DNA from 2 places in the Citrobacter sp. Marseille-Q6884 genome. Region 1 is predicted to be linked to the other one. Evidence: predicted binding sites of a transcription regulator. Region 1 holds the regulator's gene; the other holds the start of a gene.
The links. Region 1 encodes PhoB, which activates phosphate uptake and scavenging genes when phosphate is short. Its sites were predicted from a motif close to CTGTCATAAAACTGNCNNAT; they were not measured.
Positions count from the first base shown of each region.

Region 2: uvrB (excinuclease ABC subunit UvrB) is a predicted target of PhoB. The motif match lies at 3,530-3,549, and genes of this name have one in related genera.

Region 1 is NZ_CAMDRE010000001.1:2,285,130-2,290,253, forward strand. Features, by position in the region: gene sbcD (exonuclease subunit SbcD) at 1-715, opposite strand, end outside; gene phoB (phosphate response regulator transcription factor PhoB) at 1,031-1,720, shown strand; gene phoR (phosphate regulon sensor histidine kinase PhoR) at 1,771-3,066, shown strand; gene brnQ (branched-chain amino acid transporter carrier protein BrnQ) at 3,480-4,799, shown strand; gene proY (proline-specific permease ProY) at 4,881-5,124, shown strand, end outside.
Region 2 is NZ_CAMDRE010000001.1:2,693,761-2,698,884, reverse strand. Features, by position in the region: gene yvcK (uridine diphosphate-N-acetylglucosamine-binding protein YvcK) at 260-1,168, shown strand; gene uvrB (excinuclease ABC subunit UvrB) at 1,258-3,279, opposite strand; gene N7268_RS12725 (ABC transporter ATP-binding protein) at 4,049-4,771, shown strand; gene bioD (dethiobiotin synthase) at 4,737-5,124, opposite strand, start outside.

The DNA.
Region 1 (5,124 bases):
CGCTGTAGCGAATATGCTCCGTTCCCCCGATTTTCTGCGCCCGGTGAATATGTCCCAGCGCAATGTAATCGGCAGGTGGGAAATTTTGTGCCGGAAAGGCATCCAGCGTCCCAATGTAGATGTCACGTACCGCGTCACTTTTACTGGCGCCGACGGTCGTCAGATGCCCGGTCGCAATGATGGGCAGGTTCTGCTCGCCGCGCAGCGTACAGGCATCCTGGTATTGCTGCTGGTAATAGTCGGTAATCGCTCCCAGCAGATGTTGTTGCTTTTCGCCCCCGGTGAGTCCCGCCTGACTGGTGACAATGTCTCGTGGGCGCAAAAAGGGGATCGGACACAATACTGCGCCCGGCGTGCCGTCGCGGCGTTGTAGGATCTGCGGTGCATGACCCGCGTTGGCCACCACCGTGGTGTTCAGAAATGCCAGAATATCGCGGGATTCATTGAGTGTGGCGACCGAGTCGTGGTTACCCGCCAGTACGACCAGATGACAGCCAGTTTGTTGCAGATTGACAACAAAGCGGTTGTACAACTCACGGGCGTAGCTCGGCGGTGAGCCGGTATCAAAAATATCACCTGCCACAATGATCGCATCCACCTGGTGGGTTTGTGCCGTTTCCAGCAGCCAGTCGAGAAAGGCCTGATGCTCCGCGGCGCGGCTCTTGCTGTAGAAATTTTGGCCCAGATGCCAGTCAGACGTGTGAAGGATGCGCATATGAATTCCATGGCAAAAAAACAATGGGTGGGATTATATACCCTAAATAATTCAAGTTGCAGGAAGGCGGCAAGCAAGTGAATCCCGATGAGCTTACTCAGGTAAGTGATTCGGGTGAGCGAGCGCTGCCAACGCACATGCGGCTTGAAGTATGACGGGATAACCCTGCATGAGTCGGAATATCTTGTCTCCAGACTGTCATAATTCAGCCGCCTGCAGTAAACCTGGATTATCTTTTCATAAATCTGTCATAAATCTGACGCATAATGACAGCGTATTGATATAAACGGTTTAATTAAAAAAACAGGGCAAATCATGGCGAGACGTATTCTGGTCGTAGAAGATGAAGCTCCAATTCGTGAAATGGTCTGCTTCGTGCTCGAGCAAAACGGTTTTCAACCCGTAGAAGCCGAAGACTATGACAGTGCTGTGAACCAACTCAATGAACCCTGGCCGGATCTCGTCCTGCTTGACTGGATGCTTCCAGGCGGGTCGGGCCTGCAGTTCATTAAACATCTCAAGCGCGAAGCGATGACGCGGGACATTCCCGTGATGATGTTGACCGCAAGAGGGGAAGAAGAGGATCGCGTACGCGGTCTGGAAACCGGCGCGGATGACTATATTACTAAGCCGTTTTCTCCCAAGGAGCTGGTCGCGCGTATTAAAGCTGTGTTGCGTCGTATTTCGCCCATGGCGGTTGAAGAGGTTATTGAGATGCAGGGGCTAAGCCTTGATCCCACCTCGCATCGCGTGATGACCGGCGAAGACCCGCTGGATATGGGACCCACCGAATTCAAACTGCTGCATTTCTTTATGACCCATCCTGAGCGCGTCTACAGCCGCGAGCAATTGCTTAATCATGTCTGGGGCACCAATGTCTATGTAGAAGACCGGACTGTTGATGTGCATATTCGCCGGTTGCGTAAGGCGCTGGAGCACAGCGGGCACGATCGGATGGTCCAGACGGTGCGCGGGACGGGATATCGTTTTTCGACGCGTTTCTGATGGGTAAGAATAAAAGCCTGATGGACCAGGCTATAAAGGGAGTATGACGTTTGCTTGAACGATTGTCATGGAAAAGGCTGGTACTGGAGCTGATACTTTGCTGCATACCGGCTTTTATCCTCAGTGCTTTTTTCGGTTATCTGCCCTGGTTTTTACTGGCGTCGGTAACGGGACTGCTTATCTGGCATTTCTGGAATTTATTGCGTCTATCCTGGTGGCTGTGGGTCGATATGAGTATGACGCCCCCGCCGGGTCGCGGCAGTTGGGAGCCGCTGTTGTACGGCCTGCATCAAATGCAACTGCGTAACAAAAAGCGCCGTCGTGAACTGGGGAATCTGATTAAACGTTTTCGCAGCGGGGCTGAATCACTGCCTGACGCGGTGGTTCTGACCACAGAAGAGGGCGGTATTTTCTGGTGTAACGGGTTGGCGCAGCAGGTATTAGGGCTACGCTGGCCGGATGATAGCGGGCAAAACATTCTTAACCTGCTTCGCTACCCTGAATTCGCTTTGTATTTGAAAACACGCGACTTTAGCCGTCCGCTCAATTTGGTACTCAATACCGGACGGCATCTGGAAATTCGGGTCATGCCGTACACCGATAAGCAATTGCTGATGGTGGCGCGTGATGTCACCCAGATGCACCAACTGGAAGGATCGCGGCGCAACTTTTTCGCTAACGCCAGTCATGAACTGCGCACGCCGCTGACGGTGCTGCAAGGTTATCTGGAAATGATGCAGGAGCACCCCTTAGAAGGCGCGACGCGAGAAAAAGCGCTGCACACCATGCGTGAGCAAACGCAGCGTATGGAAGGCCTGGTGAAGCAACTGCTGACATTGTCGAAAATTGAGGCTGCACCGGCGCTACTGCTGAATGAAAAGGTCGATGTGCCGATGATACTGCGGGTGGTTGAACACGAAGCGCAAACGTTGAGCCAGCATAAACATACGTTTACCTTTGATGTTGATAGCCATCTGAGTGTGCTGGGTAATGAAGAGCAACTGCGTAGCGCGATCTCGAATCTTATCTATAACGCCGTGAACCACACGCCAGCAGGAACGCATATCACCGTGCGCTGGCAGCATGTCACGCAAGGGGCGGAGTTTAGCGTCGAAGACAACGGCCCTGGCATCGCGCCGGAGCATATCCCGCGTCTGACCGAGCGCTTTTACCGCGTGGATAAAGCGCGATCCCGGCAAACGGGCGGTAGCGGGCTGGGGCTGGCGATTGTGAAACATGCCCTGCATCATCACGATAGTCGATTGAATATCGAGAGCACGCCGGGCAAAGGGACGCGATTTAGCTTTGTGCTCGCGGAACGTTTAATTGCCAAAAATAACAGCTAAAACGTGTTCGTAAGGTTATCTTTCCAAAAGCCGGCGTAAGCTGGCTTTTTTCTTTGACGTCAATAATTGCAGGCTGAATTTTACGACGTTTGATTGTTTTTTGTTCGCATGATTACCCATGACTTTTTCCAGAGAATGGTGTTTTGTGCTAACCTGATTTTTCATGTCGCTATATTGTTCTGGTTTTTAGATCCCACCTTGCTTTAAAACGTTATAAGCGTTTAAATTGCGCACCATGTGCTGTCATACCGACTGCATTTACGCGGTAAATCGAAAAACTATTCTTCGCCGCGCCATGCTGGGAGAATTTCCCGCTGGAATTGCTTAAAAATGCCGCTGTATCGTCCCACAGGGAAAGGCAGAAAATTTAACTTTTTTAACACCACATACACATCCACAGGCAGTAAGACTTTATGACCCATCAGTTAAAATCGCGCGATATTATCGCTTTGGGATTTATGACATTTGCACTGTTCGTTGGTGCAGGTAACATTATTTTCCCTCCCATGGTTGGTTTGCAGGCTGGCGAACACGTCTGGACTGCGGCTTTTGGTTTTTTGATTACCGCTGTTGGCCTTCCGGTGCTTACCGTTGTCGCGCTGGCGAAAGTGGGCGGCGGTGTGGACAGCTTAAGCACGCCTATTGGTAAAGTTGCGGGTCTGTTGCTGGCTACCGTCTGCTATCTGGCCGTAGGGCCGTTATTTGCGACGCCGCGTACCGCAACCGTTTCGTTTGAAGTGGGGATTGCGCCGCTGACCGGTGACTCCGCGCTGCCGTTGTTTATCTACAGCGTGGTCTATTTCGCGATTGTGATTCTGGTGTCTCTCTATCCGGGCAAGTTGCTGGATACCGTGGGGAATTTCCTTGCGCCGCTGAAAATTATCGCGCTGGTTGTGCTTTCTGTTGCTGCGATTGTCTGGCCTGCGGGTCCGATCAGCAACGCGATGGAAGCCTATCAAACGGCCGCGTTTTCTAATGGCTTCGTCAACGGCTATCTGACGATGGATACGCTGGGTGCGATGGTCTTTGGGATTGTTATCGTTAACGCAGCGCGTTCGCGTGGCGTAACGGAAGCGCGCCTGCTGACCCGTTACACCGTCTGGGCTGGCCTGATGGCGGGTGTCGGTTTAACGTTGCTGTACCTCGCTTTGTTCCGTCTGGGTTCTGACAGTGCGACGCTGGTCGATCAGTCTGCTAACGGCGCTGCGATTCTGCATGCATATGTTCAGCATACCTTCGGTGGCGCGGGTAGCTTCCTGCTGGCGGCACTGATTTTTATCGCGTGTCTGGTGACGGCAGTTGGCCTGACCTGTGCGTGTGCCGAGTTCTTTGCTCAGTACGTTCCGCTGTCTTATCGCACGCTGGTGTTTATCCTCGGCGGCTTCTCGATGGTGGTTTCTAACCTGGGCCTGAGCCACCTGATTCAGATTTCCATTCCGGTGCTGACGGCTATCTATCCGCCATGTATCGCACTGGTTGTATTAAGCTTTACCCGCTCATGGTGGCATAATTCTTCCCGCGTCATTGCACCTGCGATGTTTATCAGCCTGATTTTTGGTATCCTTGATGGCATTAAAGCTTCTGCAATTGGCGACGTCTTACCGGCCTGGACCCAGCGTTTACCGCTGGCGGAACAAGGTCTGGCGTGGTTGATGCCAACAGTCGTGATGGTGGTCCTGGCAGTTATCTGGGATCGCGCAGCGGGTCGCCAGGTGACCTCAAGCGCACACTAAAATCACTGACAATAAGTTTTAACCACGGGGCTATTCATATGGCCCCGTGGTTTTTTTATTGTGTTAACAGGTTAGGAATCGATGGAAAGTAATAACAAGCTAAAGCGTGGGTTGAGCACCCGGCACATCCGCTTTATGGCATTAGGCTCAGCAATTGGTACCGGGCTGTTTTACGGCTCGGCCGATGCCATCAAAATGGCGGGGCCAAGTGTGCTTTTGGCCTATCTTATCGGGGGTGTTGCGGCGTACATTATTATGCGTGCGCTGGGCGAAATGTCTGTTCATAACCCTGCTGCCAGCTCTTTTTCGCGCTATGCGCAGGAAA
Region 2 (5,124 bases), 410 kb from region 1:
TACTAGCGTGTAAATGACGGTTTTGCCATGTACACTTTCGCTATATAAACACATACATAACGACATGATCGTGCAATTTAGCTACAGAATATGCAAAAACCACAGTTTTGCATTGATATACATCATCTTGCTATCAGGTGGAGATCGTCAGAAAGGAGTAGATCGTAGTAAATTATTTGCGCGTAAACACGCTGGCTAATTGCTGAAAACCCGTAATTTACGCTACTGTTACGCAGATCAATTGATATCAGGAAAATATATGCGTACTCGCACGCTGGCGGATCTGGATCGCGTTGTCGCTCTCGGCGGAGGGCATGGATTAGGGCGCGTTCTCTCTTCACTTTCTCCATTGGGTTCACGCCTGACGGGTATCGTCACCACCACCGATAATGGCGGTTCCACAGGGCGAATCCGTCGCTCTGAAGGGGGTATCGCCTGGGGAGACATGCGTAACTGTCTGAACCAGTTAATTACCCAACCAAGCGTTGCATCCGCGATGTTTGAGTATCGTTTTGGCGGTAACGGCGAACTTTCCGGGCATAACCTCGGAAATCTGATGTTAAAGGCGCTCGACCACCTGAGCGTGCGGCCTCTGGAGGCCATCAATTTAATTCGCAGCCTGTTGAAAGTGGATGCGCATTTAATTCCAATGTCAGAACTGCCGGTGGATCTGATGGCTATCGACGATCAGGGGCATGAGGTCTATGGCGAAGTGAATATCGACCAGCTCACTATCCCCCCTCAGGAACTGATGCTGTCGCCAAAGGTTCCCACGACGCGGGAAGCGGTTGAAGCTATCGCTGAAGCGGATCTCATCCTGATTGGGCCAGGCAGTTTTTACACCAGCCTGATGCCCATTCTGCTCCTTGACGACATGGCGCAGGCATTACGGCGCACACCGGCTCCGATGGTCTATATCGGCAATCTGGGGCGTGAATTAAGCCTGCCAGCCGCCAGTCTGACGCTTGCCGATAAGCTGGCAATCATTGAGCAATACGTGGGCAAGAAGGTGATTGATGCGGTGGTTGTCGGGCCAAAAGTGGATGTTTCCGCCGTCACCGACCGCGTGGTGATTCAGGACGTGCTGGAAGCCAGCGATATTCCCTACCGCCATGACCGCCAGTTGCTGCACACCGCGCTGGAGAAAGCGGTACAGGCACTGGGTTGAATGGAATGGCCTGAAGGCGCGCAGCGTTCAGGCCGACAAAACGTCTGCTGTCAGCCGGATAAAGGGTTTACCCGCCATCCGGCATGAGCTTAAGACGCTGCGATAAACAGTTCCCGCAACTGATGCAACTGGTCGCGAATCGTCGCCGCTTCTTCAAACTCCAGGTTCTGCGCATGCTGCATCATCAGCCCTTCCAGCTCATGAATTTTCTGCTGCAGCGCCTTCGGCGTCATATCCAGTTCGACCACCTCAGCCTTCGCGCCTGCACGAGACTTACCTTTCCCTTTAGCCTTGGTTTTCGCAATATTCTGACCCAGCGCCAGAATATCGACCACTTTCTTGTTCAGCCCCTGAGGCGTAATACCGTGCGCTTCGTTGTATTGTTGCTGCTTCTCGCGACGACGTTCGGTTTCACCGATCGCCTTCGCCATTGACGCGGTAATTTTGTCACCGTAGAGAATCGCTTTACCGTTGATGTTACGTGCCGCACGTCCAATGGTCTGGATAAGCGAACGCTCAGAACGCAGGAACCCTTCTTTGTCTGCGTCCAGAATCGCCACCAGCGAGACCTCAGGCATGTCCAGCCCCTCACGTAACAGGTTGATGCCGACTAACACGTCAAACTCACCCAGACGCAGGTCACGGATGATTTCCATGCGCTCCACGGTGTCGATGTCCGAGTGCAGGTAGCGCACCCGCTCGCCGTGCTCTTCGAGGTATTCCGTGAGATCTTCAGCCATCCGCTTGGTCAATGTCGTGACCAGTACGCGTTCGTTGATCGCTGCACGGAGACGTATTTCAGAAAGCAGATCGTCAACCTGCGTCGCCACCGGACGCACTTCAATCACCGGGTCTAACAGGCCGGTCGGTCGTACCACCTGATCAACCACTTCATCACCGGATTTTTCCAGTTCATAGTTGCCCGGCGTCGCGGAAACGTAGATGGTTTGCGGCGCCAGAGCTTCGAACTCTTCAAACTTCAACGGTCGGTTATCCAGCGCAGACGGCAGACGGAATCCGTATTCGACCAGAGTCTCTTTACGCGCCCGGTCGCCGCGATACATCCCGCCGATTTGCGGAATGGTCACGTGGGATTCATCCACCACCAGCAAGCCATCAGCAGGCAGGTAGTCAAACAGCGTCGGCGGTGGCTCGCCCGGACCACGCCCGGACAAGTAGCGGGAATAGTTTTCAATGCCCGAGCAGTATCCCAGTTCGTTCATCATTTCCAGATCGAACTGCGTACGCTGGCTTAAGCGCTGTTCCTCCAGCAATTTGTCGTTTGCCAGCAGGACTTTACGCCGGTCTGCCAGCTCGACTTTAATTTCTTCCATCGCCTGCACAATACGTTCGCGTGGCGTCACGTAGTGTGTCTTCGGGTAAATGGTATAGCGGGGAATGGTGGATTCAACGTGCCCGGTTAACGGGTCAAACAGCGATAAACGCTCAACTTCTTCGTCAAACAGTTCCACGCGCAGCGCAATGTCATCCGATTCAGCCGGGAAGATGTCGATCACTTCACCGCGCACACGGAAAGTACCGCGCTGAAACGCCTGATCGTTACGGGTATATTGCAGTTCCGCCAGACGGCGCAGGATCGCACGCTGATCGATAATCATCCCCACCGTCAGGTGCAGCATCATCTTCAGGTACAGGTCCGGGTCCCCCAGACCATAGATCGCGGAAACGGAGGCCACGACCACCACATCCCGCCGCTCCAGCAGCGCCTTGGTGGCCGACAGTCGCATCTGTTCAATGTGTTCGTTGACCGAGGCATCTTTCTCGATAAAGGTGTCGGAGCTCGGCACATACGCTTCCGGCTGATAATAGTCGTAGTAAGAGACGAAATACTCCACTGCGTTATCTGGGAAGAACTCTTTCATCTCACCGTATAACTGCGCGGCCAGCGTCTTGTTCGGCGCCAGCACCATGGTCGGACGCTGTAAGTCCGCAATCACGTTAGCGATGGTGAATGTTTTCCCTGACCCCGTTACGCCCAGCAGCGTCTGATGCGCCAGACCATCCTCCAGCCCCTCTTCCAGACGACGGATCGCCTCAGGCTGATCGCCAGAGGGTTTAAAAGCGGAATTCAGTTTGAACGGTTTACTCATGAGCAGCTACCTGAAGCAATGGGCGGGCAGGTGTGTAATTTTACTCGCAGTGGTATATTTTGCCAGTAAAATATACTGGATGAAAAAACAGTAACACGCCAGAATATTTCTGTTACGCCATGAGAAACCCCGTCACTACGGGTGAAAATTTCGGCACCGGCGAGATAAAACACCAGCAAAAATGTGTTATCCCCAGACCTATGACTTTTTTAACATTTGTCAAGCGACCCGATGAAAGTTTTGTGGCAATACATGACACTTCTGCGACAGCCATTGCTTTTATCTAACCACCTGTATTTTAATGACTATTCTTTTGAGCCGTCTTTCGCACCAATTTAGTCGCAGGCCGCGTCTTCTCTCGCTTACATTGTGTTTTCTAACTCTAATGCACAAGGTTATCCACAGGAATAGTGGATAACTGTCTGCAGCCCGTGCTGACTGCCGCCTGGCAAAAACACGCCTCAGCCCTTTTTGGGTGGCGTAAAAAAAAATTATCGCTATTTTTTGATATTTATCAGCTAACGAAGCGGCATGTCGCCGCCGAGATCTTGCTCGCATTTTCACCATTTTGTTGTCTGCACCACCATGATGCCCGGAAGCACTGACACTGTGCGCACATGGGCCAGAAATCGTGCCCGCCCGTGAAATAACACCGCGCAGATGATGTATGCCGCTGTTTTGCTTCCGGGTTCCTCTTCTGGCAAGGGATTTGCACTTTTCTACCGACACTCGGCCCGTGAGGCGGATAACATCATGTTGGAGAAAAACCATGTTGAGTCTTCGCGCAGTGAATCACTATTACGGCAACCAGCACTCGCTTTGGAATGTGGATCTCGACCTGCCGCCCGGTAAGTGTACCGGGGTACTGGGGCTGCCAGGGATGGGAAAGACCACTCTGATCAATTGCATCACCGGTCATTTACCGATCGAAAGCGGCACGATGTTCTGGCATCAGGCCGGTGCACCGCCGTGCGATCTGCGGCCCATGCCGGCGGCAAATCGCACCGCGTTGGGTATTGGCTATGTGTCGCAAGAGCGGCGAATATTTTCGCAACTGACAGTTGAGGAAAATCTGCATATTGCGCGAAAAGCGGTTGGGGGTTGCGAGGCGATGAGCAGCAGCGATATATACCGTCTCTTTCCCCAGCTGTACGTTCTGCGTGGTCATAAAAGCGCTACGCTGTCGGATGATAATCAGCACCAGCTGGCGCTCGCCAGCGCTCTGGCTACGCGTCCGCGTCTGCTGATCCTTGATGAACCCACGCGCGGGACAGGTCAGGCGTATATCCACAAATTAGGCAATCTGATTGTACGGTTGAGCCAGGAACTGGGTATCGCGATTATGCTTGCGGAGCAAAGTCTGCCCTTTATTCGTCGGGTCGCCGACTGTTATTGCCTGTTACACCGCGGGCGTAATGTTGCCCAGGGCGCGATGGCGCAGTTCAGCGACCCACTGATTAACGGCTGGGTGCCGCCAGAGACAGAGCGCTGAGATCGAGATAATGGCCTGTTGATGCCTGCTCTGGCGCTTCCGCCAGCCAGGGGATCTCTCCCAGCAAGGGCGCCGGGAGAGAACGCGTCAACGTCGCCATGTATTCAGCATGACGTTTACCCGGTGGCATCACATCATTGGCGACCCATCCGGCCAACGTCAGCCCGGCCTGCTGCACCGCCTGCGCAGTCAGGATAGCATGGTTGATACAACCCAGCTTGACGCCAACCACCAGAATGACCGGTAATTGTTCAGCTTGCACCCAGTCAGAAAAACTCAGCGTCGGTGAAAGCGGGGTGAACCACCCGCCAGCCCCTTCCACCAGAACCCAGTCGGCCTGCGCTTCCAGCGCG